4 regions of the Kitasatospora sp. NPDC101447 genome follow, and region 1 is predicted to be linked to each of the others. Evidence: riboswitches for the same ligand, from Rfam matches in the RefSeq annotation. Region 1 holds a riboswitch; each other region holds the start of a gene.
What was found. Region 1 has a riboswitch for cyclic di-AMP ahead of ACIRST_RS39790 (transglycosylase family protein). Riboswitches for the same ligand answer to the same signal wherever they lie in the genome.
Positions count from the first base shown of each region.

Region 2: another riboswitch for cyclic di-AMP. It lies ahead of ACIRST_RS33275 (hypothetical protein); the one in region 1 lies ahead of ACIRST_RS39790 (transglycosylase family protein).
Region 3: another riboswitch for cyclic di-AMP. It lies ahead of ACIRST_RS35920 (transglycosylase family protein); the one in region 1 lies ahead of ACIRST_RS39790 (transglycosylase family protein).
Region 4: another riboswitch for cyclic di-AMP. It lies ahead of ACIRST_RS30210 (M23 family metallopeptidase); the one in region 1 lies ahead of ACIRST_RS39790 (transglycosylase family protein).

Region 1 covers NZ_JBIWNL010000054.1:42,318-45,852, forward strand. The annotation lists gene eno (phosphopyruvate hydratase) at 1-837, opposite strand, end outside; gene ACIRST_RS39790 (transglycosylase family protein) at 1,107-1,910, opposite strand; cyclic di-AMP (ydaO/yuaA leader) riboswitch at 1,916-2,082, opposite strand; gene ACIRST_RS39795 (cytochrome P450) at 2,326-3,535, opposite strand, start outside.
Region 2 covers NZ_JBIWNL010000034.1:59,771-63,305, reverse strand. The annotation lists gene ACIRST_RS33285 (phenolic acid decarboxylase) at 1-69, opposite strand, end outside; gene ACIRST_RS33280 (esterase/lipase family protein) at 300-1,604, shown strand; cyclic di-AMP (ydaO/yuaA leader) riboswitch at 1,871-2,036, shown strand; gene ACIRST_RS33275 (hypothetical protein) at 2,038-3,363, shown strand; gene ACIRST_RS33270 (hypothetical protein) at 3,441-3,535, opposite strand, start outside.
Region 3 covers NZ_JBIWNL010000041.1:14,878-18,412, reverse strand. The annotation lists gene ACIRST_RS35930 (LacI family DNA-binding transcriptional regulator) at 1-323, shown strand, start outside; gene ACIRST_RS35925 (hypothetical protein) at 456-659, opposite strand; gene ACIRST_RS35920 (transglycosylase family protein) at 903-2,183, opposite strand; cyclic di-AMP (ydaO/yuaA leader) riboswitch at 2,170-2,329, opposite strand; gene ACIRST_RS35915 (hypothetical protein) at 2,800-3,535, opposite strand, start outside.
Region 4 covers NZ_JBIWNL010000027.1:88,193-91,727, reverse strand. The annotation lists gene ACIRST_RS30215 (hypothetical protein) at 1-785, shown strand, start outside; gene ACIRST_RS30210 (M23 family metallopeptidase) at 864-1,697, opposite strand; cyclic di-AMP (ydaO/yuaA leader) riboswitch at 1,710-1,868, opposite strand; gene ACIRST_RS30205 (YiaA/YiaB family inner membrane protein) at 2,066-2,356, shown strand; gene ACIRST_RS30200 (alpha/beta fold hydrolase) at 2,487-3,314, shown strand; gene ACIRST_RS30195 (TetR-like C-terminal domain-containing protein) at 3,455-3,535, shown strand, end outside.

The DNA of each region.
Region 1 (3,535 bases):
CAGCGGGTAGGCGGCGACCAGCTCGGCGTAGTACTCGATGAGCTCGGCAGCCGAGAGGGCCTTGCCCTCGAACTGGTAGGCGCCGTCCTGGTAGAACTCGGAGGCGGCGACGTCCAGGGCCAGCGCGACGTCACGGCCGGGCACGTAGCCGGCCTTCTGGATGGCCTCGGTGATCAGGTCCAGGGCCTCGCGGTTGCTGTCCAGGTTCGGCGCGAAGCCGCCCTCGTCGCCCAGGCCGGTGGACAGCCCGCGCTCCTTCAGCACGCCCTTGAGGGTGTGGTAGACCTCGACGCCCCAGCGGACGGCCTCGGAGAAGGACTCCGCGCCGATCGGGGCGATCATGAACTCCTGGATGTCGACGTTGGAGTCCGCGTGCGAGCCGCCGTTGAGGATGTTCATCATCGGGACCGGCAGGACGTGCGCGTTCGGGCCGCCCAGGTAGCGGAACAGCGGCAGGTCGCTGGCCTCGGAGGCGGCGTGCGCGACAGCCAGCGAGACGCCCAGGATGGCGTTGGCGCCGAGCGAGGACTTGTCCGGGGTGGCGTCCAGGTCCAGCATGGCCTGGTCGATCAGGCGCTGCTCGGTGGCGTCGTAGCCGACCAGCTCCGGGCCGATCTGCTCGATGACGGCGAGGACGGCCTTCTCCACGCCCTTGCCGAAGTAGCGGTTCTTGTCGCCGTCGCGCAGCTCCAGGGCCTCGAAGGCACCGGTCGAGGCACCCGACGGGACAGCGGCACGACCCGTGCTGCCGTCGTCGAGGCCGACCTCGACCTCGACCGTGGGGTTGCCGCGGGAGTCGAGGATCTCACGGGCTACGACGACATCGATGGACGGCACGAGGCATCTCCTTGCGGAAGCAGGGTCCCACTGACGGTGGCGCTGTCGGCGGGACGATTGCGGAGTCGTTACGGACCAGAGCCTAACCGCCCGGGCTCTCCAGGCCACGTCGGCCTCGGTCCCGTCTCAGCGTGTGGCCCCGCTACCCACCGGTAGTTCACCTGCTTGTCCCAGCTTGTCCCACCGGAGCGGGCGAATGCGGACGAAGGGGGCCGGCCGGACCGACCCCCCGTCACGCGTGTCGCCGGTGCCGCCAGGGACACGTCGGCTCAGCCGAGGTGCAGCACCTGGCCGGGCAGGATCAGGTCCGGGTCGCCGCCGACGGTGGAGCGGTTCTGCTCGTACAGCGCGTGCCAGCCGCCGGACACGCCCTGGGTGGCGGCGATGGTCGACAGCGTGTCACCGGCGTGGACGGTGTAGTCGTGGCCGGTCTGCGCGGCCGGGGCCGGCTGCGCGGGGCGCGGGGCCGCGTGCTTGGGGACGTACTGCTGCGCCGACTGGTCGACGGGCTTCTCGGCCTGCACGGGGGCGGCGTGCTTCGGGGCCTGCTTCTGGACGGGCTTCGCGGCCGGCTTCTCGGCGGGCTTCTGGACCGGCTTCTCGGCCGGCTTCTGGGCCTGCCGCTTGGGCGTCTGCTGCTGCGGGGCCGACTGCGGCTTGGAGTCCGAGGAGGTGTCGACGGACGCCGGGGCACCGCCCTTGGTCAGGCCGGCCTTGACGGAGCAGACCGGCCAGGCGCCGGGGCCCTGCGAGGCGAGCACCTTCTCGGCGATCGAGATCTGCTGCGCCTTGCTGGCCTGGTTGGCCTGCGCCGCGTACGAGGTGCCGCCGTACGCCTTCCAGGTGCTGGAGGTGAACTGCAGGCCGCCGTAGTAGCCGTTGCCGGTGTTGATGCTCCAGTTGCCGCCGCTCTCGCACTGGGCGACGGCGTCCCAGGTGGAGACCGGGGCGGCGGAGGCGCCGGTCGCGGTGAGGAGCGGCATCGCGAGTCCGACGCCGGCCACACCGGCGACGGCGATGGCCTTCTCGGTCTGGGTGCGACGACGGTGACGGCCGGTTCCAACGAACAGCATGAAGAGGTCCCTCTCCGCACGCCTGCGAGGTGAGCTGTCGGGTTCGGACCGGGAGGTGGCCCGGCCGCCGTACGCGGAAACGATTCCGCTCGGGCGGCTTCACCCCAAGCCGTGGGGACGGCAACAAACCTGGTTCCCCCGCCCCTGCCCAGGGTTCTGGTCGGTTTCCCGTGACGCGGCGGGCAGGATTCGGCGTTCCGCGCACGAGGTCCGCAGCTGCGAACTCCAGGGAGAGTAGACAGATCTTCAGACCGATCACAAGCTCATATCCCGGACATCACACAGAAATTACGGCACGTGTCCGATCGCCTACCAACGGCGCCACTATGTCGGCATTGATGGGTTTTCACACCCCGCCGGGAGCCCGCCGGGCGACGTTCCATCAGCACGCCGCCCGGCGTTCCGCCACCTCGCGTCAGTTCGCCGGGGGCGCGGAAGGAGCGTGCGGCGGCGTATGCGGGGAGCGGCTCTCCGGAGTGAATTCGACCGGGAGTTCCCGCAGGCCACGCATGATCAGACCGCCCCGCCAGCGCAGATTCTCCGGGCTTTCCGCGAGCTGCAGATCGGGCAGCCGGGAAAGCAGCGTGGCCAGTGCGGCACGCCCCTCCAAACGGGCCAGCGGAGCACCGATGCAGTAGTGGATGCCGTGCCCGAACCCCAGGTGCGGATTGTCCGTCCGGGCCAGGTCCAGGGTGTTCTCGTCCGCGAACCGGGCCGGATCGCGGTCCGCGGCGGCCAGCACCACCAGCACCGGATCGCCGACCGGGATGTCCACCCCGCCGATGGTCACCGGACGCGTCGCGAACCGCCAGGTCGCCAGCTCCACCGGCCCGTCGTAGCGCAGGAGTTCCTCGATGCCCGTCTCCAGCAGCGCGCTCTCCCCGCGCGCCACCGACTCCTGCAGCAGCCGGCGCTGGCCCGGGTTGCGCAGCAGCGCGTACGTCCCGTTGCCGATCAGGTTCACGGTCGTCTCGAAACCCGCGAAGAGGAGGATGAAGGCCATCGCCGCGGCCTCGTTCTCGGTCAGGTGCTCACCGTGGTCGCTCGCGCGGATCAGGCCCGAGATCAGGTCGTCCCCGAGGTCCGCCCGCTTGCGGTGGATCAGCTCCAGCAGGTACGCCCGCATCCGCTTCACCGCCCGCCCCACGCCGCCGCGTTGGCCGCCGCCGTGCCGGATCATCATCCCGGCCCAGTCGCGGAAGTCGTCCTGGTCCTCGGCTGGCACGCCCAGCATGTCGCAGATCGCGTAGATGGGGAGCGGGAAGGCGAACTCGTGGATCAGGTCCGCCGAGCCGCGCTGCGCGAAGCCGTCGATCAGCCGGTCGGTGAGCTGCTGCACCCGCGGCTCGAACTCGGCCACCCGGCGCGGGGTGAACGCCTTCGACACCAGGCGGCGCAGCCGGGTGTGGTCCGGCGGGTCGATGTTCAGCAGGTGCGTCATCAGGTCCGCCTGCCGCTCCCCCGGAATGCCCACCCGGCCGGTGCGGTGCGCCTGCTCGCTGTGGTGCGCCGGGTTCTTCGACAGCCGGGCGTCCGCGAGCGCCTGCCGGGCGTCCGCGTACCTGGTCACCAGCCAGGCCTCGACACCGCTCGGCAGCTTGGTGCGGTGCACCGGGGCGTGCTCG
Region 2 (3,535 bases), on a different contig from region 1:
GAAGGCCGCGCCGTTGTCGGCCCGGAAGACGTAGGTACGGCCGGCGAAGGCGGGCAGGGACGCGGTCATGGTGGGGCGGCTCCTCGTTTCCGGTGTGGTGGTGTTGTGCACTGCGTAAGATGTCGGACCTCCAATTTATCCGACCGGGTGTACACGGTCATCGCTTTGCCACGGTACGGATCGCCACAGCGCTGCTCACCGGGTGTGCGACCGGCACATGGGCACCCGTCGCGCACCGGTCCTACCGTCCGGCCATGAGACGCACCCCCACGGCCGGTACCGGCGCGAGACACGCCCGCGTGAGACGTACCCCCACCACGCTCACCGCCGTCCTACTGGCCCTCGCCGCCCTCCTCCTCGGCACCTCCGCCCCCGCCTCCGCCCGAGCTGGGACCGCCTCCGCCCGAGCTGGGACCGCCTCCGCCCGAGCGGGGACCGCCACCGCCGCCCTCACCCTGGAAGCCGCCTTCCCCGCCCCCGGCAACGGCTGGGCCAAGGTCGAGCGCTACCTCGACACCACCCCCGGCTTCCGCACCGAGCAGTTCCCGTCCGACGGCCGCGGCGACCAGGACGGAGCCCGCCGGACGTACTTCGGCACCGGTGAGCCCTCCTCCGGCCGCTTCCTGCTCTACTCCGCCACCGGCTGGGACACCGGCAGCCGGGCCGCGCCCGTCCTGCTGGTCCACGGCGCCAACGACAACGCCGACCGCGCCTGGGCGAACCCGGGGGAGAGCGGCACCTGCGGCGCCGCGACCTGCCCGTCCACCGGCCTCGCCCAGTACCTCGCCGGCACCGGCCACCGGGTCTTCGCCATCGGCTTCGCCCACAAGCACGGTGACAACCTGCTCCAGGCGCAGGCCGTCGGCGACGCGATCGCGCTGATCCGGGCCCGCCTCGGGGCCCCGCAGGTCGACGTGGTCGCCTGGAGCAAGGGCGAGGTCGCCGCCAGGGCGTACGTGTCCTCGGTGCGGCCGTCCTGGGGGCGGGCGTACGCGGGCGACGTGCGCCGTCTGGTCACCCTCGGCGGGCCGAACGGCGGGCTCGACTACGTCTACGCCCACGGCTGGTCGTTCGACCTGGCGACGTGGCCGGCCTGCGGCGGCACCGCCAACGCACCGTCCCCGCACCTGTACATGACCTGCTACGGCACATACACCGCGCAACCCTGCCTCGGCGTGCTGCCGGCCGGCGGGTACGACTGCTACCCGGGCCAGCGCCAGCTGCTCGCCCGCTGGGACGGCAGGTACGGAGTGGACGGCAGCGCCCAGGACTGGTGGACCACCTACTACGGCGGCCAGGGGTTCTACACCTCCGGCCAGGGCATCCAGGCGGCGATCGACGCGGGCTCCCTGATCGCCCCGCTCCAGCAGGCCGGGATCCCGGCCGCGGTGCGCACCTACCTGCTGGCCGGCGGGTCGGCGGACATCCCGGGCGTGCTCAACGAGAACCGCGGGCCCAGCGACGGCATCGTGTTCACGGCGAGCGCCCTGGACACCACCGGCATCGCGACGGTCGGCGGCACCCGGCTGCTGAGCGGCCTCGACCACCTGGAGCTCGGGTGGGCGCCGGAGGCCGAGAGCCAGGTGGACGCCTGGCTCGGCTGAACGCCCGGCCGGAACGCGCAACCGGAACGCGCAACCGGAACGCCCGGCCGGACACCCGCAGAGCCACCCCGCCGGGCATCGTTCCAGGCCACGTGAACTGATCAACTCGGCCGCCACACAGCGTCGTTGATCGACACCACTGTGAGCTGCGCGACAACCCGTCCGCCGGAGTTGTCCGTTTACGTACGGCCTGCCTAGCCTGCAACGGTCGTCCGCCCCTGGCGGACCCCGCCGCCGGGACGCCGAGTCCCGTCCACCCGTCGGCGGGTCACCGAGCACCACAGCGGACGGGAGCGGGGAAACCAAGGTCGGCGCCCGGCCCGTGCGCTCGCGCGTACGGGTCGAGGCTAGGGGTGAAGCCGCTCCACAGGCGGCCGGGCAACTGCAGCCCGAACCCGACAGCTAACCTCGCAGGCGTCGCAGAGGTCACCTCATGCCCAAGCCTGCTGCCCGGCGCCGTGCACCGCGTCACGCCCGCCCCTCCCACCGCGGCCGCAACGCCGCCTTCGCCGCGACCGGGGCGCTCGCCATCAGCGGCGCCGGCCTGCTCGGCGTGCCGTCCGTCACCGGTGCCCAGGCGGCCACCGTTCCGACCGTCACCCAGGACCGGCTCGCCCCCGCCACCATGGTCGCGGGCAAGGCCGCCACCGCCTCGCTCGGCCTGCACTCCTCGGCCTGCTTCACCGCCAAGACTGTGGGCGTGGGCGTCCGCGACGCGCGCGGCACCAACCTCGACTTCCCCGGCAACGCCTCCAACGTGCAGATCTGCCCGAGCGGCGTGAACTTCACCAGCGGCGCGCGCACCCTGCCGGCCGGGACGTACACCGAGTTCGGCTTCTGGCAGGACCTCGGCGGCGTCTGGCACAACCTGCCCTCGCAGCAGCTGGTGGTCTCGACCACCGCCACCCCGGCCCCGGCCCCGACGGCCACCCCGACCCCGGCCCCGACGGCCACCCCGACCCCGGCGCCGACCCCCACGCAGACCCCGAGCGCCGCGCCGACCCCGACCACCCCCGCGCCGACCCCGAGCGCCACGGCGAGCCCGACCACCCCCGCGCCGTCCTCCCCGGTCGCCGGCAAGTCGCTGACCTGGTCCGACGAGTTCAACAGCGCCATCTCCTGGGGCCAGCGCTGGGTCGGCGACAAGAGCACCGCCTACAAGTACGGGAACCACAACCCGGACGACAACAAGCTGGACTGGCTGAACAAGAACAACGTCAGCGTCGCGAACGGGGTCGCCACCTTCACCGCCACCTCCGGCGGCCCGGCCCTGGAGAACGGCAAGCAGTCCTGGAACACCGGCTTCCTGACCACCGAGGGCTCCGGCGAGGGCTTCCAGGTCAAGACCGGCGACTACGCCGAGACCCGGGTCAAGCTGCCCGCCGGCACCGGCGCCTGGCCCGCCCTGTGGACCTGGAAGAACGGCAACGGCGAGGTCGACTCCTTCGAGTACCACCCCGACAACCCGAACCTGCTGGAGCTGACCAACCACGTCAACCCCGGCAACGCGAAGTACTACACCGACGCGAGCGCCGTCGCGAAGGACCAGTGGGTGACCATCGGCACCTACTACGGCGCCAACTCGGTGGACTGGTACGTCAACGGCGCGAAGGTCTTCTCGGACGGCAAGGGCGTCGGCGCCAACTGGTCGGCGTACCTGATCCTCAACCTCTCGGTGTGCGCGGGCCAGTACCACCCCGCGCCGCAGGGGACCGCTCCGATCACCATGGCCGCCGACTACGTCCGCGTCTACCGGTAGTCGGGTAGGACGTCCCACCGGTCGCCGGAAGCCGGCAGCCGCTCGCCGGCGGCCGGTGACCGGTGGGTCGACGTGGTTCAGGAGCCGTCGGCCGGCTCGGCGACCGTGATGTCGAACGGCTGCCGGTGGCTGCTCTCGTCCTGGTCGTCCGCGCTGCGCACCGCGACCCAGC
Region 3 (3,535 bases), on a different contig from region 1:
CGGCGGCCGGCGCGCTGCTCGACAAGGGCTGCACGGCGATCGTCTGCGGGAGCGACATGATGGCGCTCGGGGCGATCCGGGCGGTGCGGCAGCGCGGCCTGTCGGTGCCGCAGGACGTGTCGGTGGTCGGGTTCGACGACTCGCCGCTGATCGCCTTCACCGAGCCGCCGTTGACCACGATCCGCCAGCCGGTCGAGGCGATGGCCACGGCGGCGGTGGACGCGCTGCTGGAGGAGGTCGGCGGGAACGCCGTCCAGCGCGGCGAGTTCATGTTCCAGCCGGAGCTGGTGATGCGCGGGTCCACCGGGGCCTGCGCGCGCTGAGCACCGGCCACAGGGCCGAGGGAAGGGCCCCGGAGGACAGTTGCTCTCCGGGGCCCTTCGGCGTGCCTGTGCTCGGTCCTGCTCGGCCCTGCTCGGCAGCGCTCGGCAGATCTCGGCAGATCTCGACTGCGCTCAGCCGTGCTCGGTGTCGGTGGTGCGGTCCTGGGCGAGGCGGTTGCCGTCGGCCGGGTCGCCGGTGCGGGCCTCGGTGCGGCGGCCGCGGGCCAGGTAGTCGCGCAGGACCAGTTCGACGGCGTCCTGCGGGTTCTTGGTACCGGAGAGCATCATCGCGTCGATCGCGAGGTTCGCGTCGAGCGTGACGGTGACCTGGGCCATGTGACTCCTCCTCGGGTGCAGAGCAGCAGCATGCCCGTTCGGGTCCGGTTCCACCACGGGGATACGCCGCGACCCCCGGGGAGGAGCGACCAGACTCTTCCCCGGGGGTGGCGGGTGATCAGTGTTCGGTTGGCGGCCGACGGCTACGGCCCGCGGTCTGCGGACGACGGACGACAGCTGACAGATGTTGAAATCTGTCAGCTGTCAGCTGTCAGCTGCCTGCCGTCAGCCGTCTCGCCGTGCTCAGACCCGGCCGGCGAAGTCCGGGGCCCAGTTGGCGACGGTCTGCTCGCGCACACCCGCGCTCGGGTTGGCGGCCTCGACGTACTTGCCGCCACCGACGTAGATCGCGACGTGGTAGACGCCCGAGTCCTTGCCGTTGTTGGACCAGAACAGCAGGTCGCCCGGCTGCAGGCTGTCCAGCGAGACGTGGGTGCTGGCGGCGGCCTGGTCGGCGGCGACGCGCGGGACGGAGATGCCAGCGGCGCGCAGGGCGGCCTGGGTCAGGCCGGAGCAGTCCCAGCCGCCGTTGCCGGTGCCGCCGTAGACGTACGCCTGGCCGACCTTGGACTCGGCGAAGGCGACCGCGGCGGCCATGCTGCCGCTGGCGGCCGGGGCCTGGGCCGGGGCCTGGGCGGCCGGGGTCTGGGTCTGGGCGACCGGCTTGGCGTTCACGGAACCGCCGTTCGCGGACTGACCGGACTTCTGCGAGCGGTTGAACCAGGTGAAGTCCGAGCCGGACTTGTCCGAGGAGGCGGACTGCTGGGTCTGGCCGTGGTCACCGAAGGTCAGGTGCTGGCCCGGGTAGATGGTGTTCGGGCCGTCGGTCAGGGTGCTGCGGTTGAGCTCGTACAGCCGCTCCCAGCCGCCCTGGACGTTGTGCTTGTCCGCGATCGAGGACAGCCAGTCGCCCTCGACCACGGTGTAGTCGTCGCTCTGGGCGGCCTGCTGGTGCTTCTGGGCCCAGGTGCCGGCGGCGGAGTCGGCGGTGTCCTGGGCGGGCGCGGCCGGCTTGGCGGGCTTGGCCGCCGGGACCGGGGTCTGGGCGGCGGGCTTGGCAGCCGGAGCAGCCGGGGCGGCCGGAGCAGCCGGAGCGGCAGCGGCCGAGGTGTCGACGGCGGCGGGGGTGCCGCCCTTGGTCAGGCCGGCCTTGACGGAGCAGACGGGCCAGGCGCCGGGGCCCTGCGAGGCGAGGACCTTCTCCGCGACGGCGATCTGCTGGTCCTTCGTGGCCAGGTCGGCGCGCGAGGCGTAGGCGGTGCCGCCGAAGGCGGACCAGGTGCTCTGGGTGAACTGGAGGCCGCCGTAGAAGCCGTTGCCGGTGTTGATGCTCCAGTTGCCGCTGCTCTCGCACTGGGCGACCTTGTCCCAGGTCGCGACGGAGGCGGCGGAGGCGGTGCCGGAGACGAGGCACGGGACGGTGAGGCCGACGCCCGCGACGCCGATGGCGGCGATCACGCGGCGGGTGCGGCTGGACAGACGGGTGCCGTTGGTGGGCAGCATGAAGACGCGGTCCTCTCCCACGCCTGCGAGGTGAGCTGTCGGATTCGGGCCGGAGTTGCCCGGCCGCGCGTGAGCGCGGCTTCACCCCTAGCCCTGAACCGTTCCTGGGAGCGGTCCGGGGCGACTTACCTGTGGGTCCCCCGCTCCTGCCGTGGTGCGTTTTCGCGCTGCCAGGACATCCGACGGCAGGACTCGGCGTCGCGGATGAACTGGGTCCGTGTGGTCACGAACGGGGAGCACGTTAAGCAGACTTAAGTTCAAACTGCAAATAGCTGTGACGGGCATCACGGATTAGTGGGAAGTGCCAAATTGGCGGCTAATCATGATCGTAAATGATCGTTTTTCGGCAATGCGATTGCGGATGCCCACAACTGTCTTTGTCTCAGGAATGGCATGACGGTGTGTCGAAGCGCGAAATGGCGCACCGGTCGAACCGGTGGGGCGGACGTGATTCGAGCGCCCCGGAGTGCGCTCGCCATTCCCCGGCAAACAGCAGCAGAACGGACATTCCATTCATTGTTCGCTTAACTCCGGTAACTCCCGTACGCCGCAAGAGCGGGAAAGCGGGCAAAGCGAAGGGCCCGGAACGCAAGTCGTTCCGGGCCCCGTGTGCGCGCCGACGGGCGCGCGGTGTCCGCTACTGTCCGGCAGGCCCCTCGGCGGCCGCGTGGGCGCCACGGGTGCCCTCCACGACCCCCTCGGCCTCGGCGGCGGCCGCCGCCTCCGCCTCGGCCCGCGCCAGCTCCTCCGCGGACGGTGCGGGCAGCGCGGCCAGGTAGGTCGAGGCGATCAGCTGGCCGACGGTCGGGTACGCGCCCAGCGGCGCCGCCGACGGGCAGCCGGTCTCCTCGGCGGCCGCGGCGAGCAGCTCGGAGTCGGCCTCCGGCCCGATCACCAGCGGGGCCAGCGCCGGGCGCTGGGAGCCGGTCTCCTTGAGGTGGTCGACGGCCGCGGCCACCGAGCCGGGCACGTCGAGCGCGGCGGCCACGACCGGCACGGCCAGGCGGGCGGCCAGCAGCACGCCGGTGATGCCGGCCGCGGCGGCGGCGTCCTCGCCGCCGACGGTGGTCAGGACCACGCCGTCCGCGGCGGTCGCGATGGCGAAGAGCCGGGCGCGGTCGGCGCGGGCCAGCCCGGCCTCGGAGAGTCGTACGTGGACGGCCTCGGCGAGCAGCGGGTGCGGGCCGAGCGCGTCGGTGACGGGCGCGCCGTACTCGGCGGCGAGCGCGTGGAGTTCGGGCAGGAAGCCGTGCGGACCGGGCACCAGCGGCACCAGGACGGGCATCGGCAGGCCGGCTTCGGCGGCCGTGGCCAGGAGTTCGGCGACGGTGCGGTCCTCGCCGCCCTCACCCTCGGCGGAGTCGCCGGGGAGG
Region 4 (3,535 bases), on a different contig from region 1:
AGGGGCCGCTGCACGCGGTGCTGGCGCTGCTGGAGCTGGGCGAGAGCAGGATGCACGACGGCTGGCCCGAACTGACCTCCGACGCGGTGGAGCACCTGCTGTACGAGCGCCTCCACCTGTACGTCCAACCCGCGCCCGAGGAGGACCCGCTCGCGTACGGCGAGGCGGTCCGGCTGCTGATCGACCACCAGCGGGCGGCCCGGCGGCTCAACGCCAAGCGCCAGGAGCGGCTGCACGCCGAGGCCGAGTGGCAGGGCGAGGTCGCGGCCGGGCTGCTGCGCCGCGCCGACCTGGTGACCTGGCCCCGGCTGTACGCGCTGCTGCTGCACGCGCACGGGGTGGACGTCGCGGACGGGGCGGCGGTGCGGGACTGGCTGACCGGCTTCGCCGGGCTGGCGGAGGAGGAGCGGCTGGCCGCGTACGAGGCGCTGGTGCCCACCGGCTGGCTGGACGAGCCGGACGAGCAGGGCTGGGGACCGGGACGGGTGCTGTCGGTCGGCATGGCCACGGACGGCGCCCGGCGGCTGCTGGAGCAGGGCCTGATGCGGCGCAGCTACCGCAACCTGGCCGAGCTGACCGCGCTCGGGCGCCCGATGCCGGACGAACTGGCCGGGGACTTCGGGCACTTCGAGGACGCGGCGGTCGACGCGGCGCTCGACCTGTTCGGGGAGTGGACGGTGCCCGGGCTGCCGCGGCTGCTGGTGGCGGAGTTCCCGGAGCTGGCGCCGGAGCCGGGCCAGGAGGAGATCGACGCCTACCTGGCGCAGCTGCCCGCCGAGGAGTAGCCGCCGTGGCACCCGGAAGCCCCCGGCCGCGTGCGGCCGGGGGCTTCCGGGAGGCCGCTACGGGCCTCCGGGTGTCCGTTACGGGTTGAGGCCGTGCTGCTGGAGCCAGGGCTCCGGGTCGACCGGGGCGCCGCCGCCGGGGCGGACCTCCAGGTGCAGGTGCGGGCCGGTGACGTTGCCGGTCGCGCCGACCTTGCCGATCTGCTGGCCGGAGGTGACCTTGCCGGAGCCCGCGATGATCGAGGAGAGGTGGCAGTACCAGATCTCGGTGCCGTCGGGCAGGGTCTCGACGATCCGGTAGCCGTAGGAGCCGGACCAGCCGGCCGAGGTGATGGTGCCCTGGCCGAGCGCGTAGACCGGGGTGCCGGTGTCGGCGGCGAAGTCCAGGCCGGTGTGCAGGTTGGCCCAGTAGCGGGCGCTCTGGCCGTAGTGGGCGGAGAGCCGGTAGTCCTTCACCGGGAGGGTGAGGGCGGCGGCCCGCTTGGCCTCCGCCTCCTCGGCGGCGCGCTTGGCCTCGGCCTCCTTGGCGGCGGCCTTGGCCTCGGCCTCCTGCGCGGCCTGCACGCGGGCGGTCTCCTCGGCGGCGGTGCGCTGGCTGTCGGCCTGCTGCTGGATGCGGGCGGCGAGCGCGAGGCCGGGGTCGGCGGAGAGGGCGACCGGCGTCTCGTCCGGGGCCTCGACGGCGGGTGCGGCGGCCGGGGTGGCCGAGGCGAAGCCGGTGGCGCCCAGGGTGGCGGCGACGGCGGTGACGCCGAGCAGCGGGGAGGTGCCGCGGACCTGACGCGGCATCCGGTGCCGGTTGGTCTCGGCCTCCGGGCCGAGGGCCTCGGGGCCGTCCGCACCGGGGTGGTCGAGGAGCTGGGTACCGGCTGCGGGGCCGGCCGGGTGTGCCGGAGTGTGCGTCGACGCCACGGAGGCGCGCTCCTTTCCTTCCTTCGCGCCTACCGGGTTAGCTGACGGGTTCGGAGCAGGAAGGTCTCCTACGGCCGGGCCGGGGCCCCGCCGATTCACCCCAAGGAACGTGGTTCCCCGGCTCCCTGACCTGCCCGGAGGCCGGCCGGCGGGATTAGGCGACGGCGCACGGTGCCGTCTGGGTACGGCGTTGACAACCGCGCTGCGTTATCAAACGTTAATCCTAGGACGCTCTGATTCCAAGCCATCCGTCCGGGACGGCCGTGGAACGAGTGATAGGACGTCAACGAACGACCCTTCGACACGAGCACTTCATCTGAGTACTCCTACTCATGTGCGGCCCGGCCGGACGGCCGCATCCTGACGCCATGAGCGCACCGATGCAGAACCGCACGACGGCCGCCTACTACATCCAGGCCATCCTCTCCTTCGCCCTGTCGGGCACGGCCCTCGCCGTCGGGATCGCCTACCTGCCGGTCGGCGGGTGGACCCGGGCGTTCCTCGGGATCGGCCTCCTCTACACCGTCAGCTCCGCGTTCACCCTGGCGAAGGTGGTCCGGGACCGGCAGGAGACGAACGAGATCGTCAGCCGGGTCGACCAGGCCCGGCTGGAGAAGCTGCTCAGCGAGCACGACCCGTTCAAGGTCGAGGGGGTCTGAGGCGGGCCGCCCGACACCCCCCTCTCCCTCCGCCGCGGTCGAGCACTTGACGGCTAAGGCTATTAGCCTTAGCTTTATGGCTATCGGCAGCACCGCCGATGCCCGCAGCGGAGGACCGAGGAGGCCCACCATGAACGCCACCATCACCCCGGACACCCAGTACCTGACCCTCCCCGGCGGGCGGATCGCCTTCGACGACACCCGGCAGGGCGACGGCACCCCCGTCGTCCTGCTGCCCGGCATGCTCGACAGCCGCGCCGCGTACCGGCACCTCCGCCCGCTGCTCGTCGCCGCCGGCCACCGGGTCGTCACCATGGACCTGCGCGGCTTCGGCGAGTCGTCCATCGCCTGGGACGACTACGGCCCCGCCGCCATCGCCGACGACGTCCTCGCCCTGCTCGACCACCTCGGCATCGAGCGCGCCGTCCTCGCCGGGAACTCCTACACCGGCGCGACGGTCGTCAAGGTCGCCGGGGACGCGCCGGAGCGGGTCGCCGGGATCGTCCTGATCGACGCCTTCGTCGAGAACCCGCAGCCCGGCGCCCTGATGCGCGGCGTCCTCGGCCTGATGGGCGCGGCGCTCGTCCACTGGCCCGCCTTCTGGGGCTTCTACCTGCGCCGGATGGCCTTCCCCGGCGCCAAGCCCGCCGACTTCGACGCCTACGTGGACGGGCTGGTCGCCGCGCTGCGCACCCCGGGCCGCAAGACCGCCACCCGCGGGTACGTCACCGGGAACTCCTCGCCGGTCGGCTGGACGGCCGCCGTGCGGTGCCCGGCGCTGGTGGTCATGGGCAGCAAGGACCCCGACTTCCCGAAGCCGGAGCTCGTCGCCGACCGGCAGGTCGCGGCACTGGGCGCGCGGAAGGCGATGATCGAAGGGTCCGGGCACTACCCGATGGCCGACGACCCGCAGGCCACCGCGGACGCCCTGCTGCCCTTCCTCGCCGAACTCGCCTGACCGCCCGACCGCCGGTCCACCCGGCCCGCCACGGCCCGCCACGGCCCGCCACCGGCCCACCACCGGCCGGCCACCAGGCCGACCACGGCGGGACCACCGCCCGACCACCGCCGACTCCCGCACGAGAGAAGCCCGAAACCATGCCCCGCATAGGACTGACCCCCGACCAGGTCGTCGACCACGCCATCGCCCTCCTGGACGAACAGGGCACCGAAGCCCTC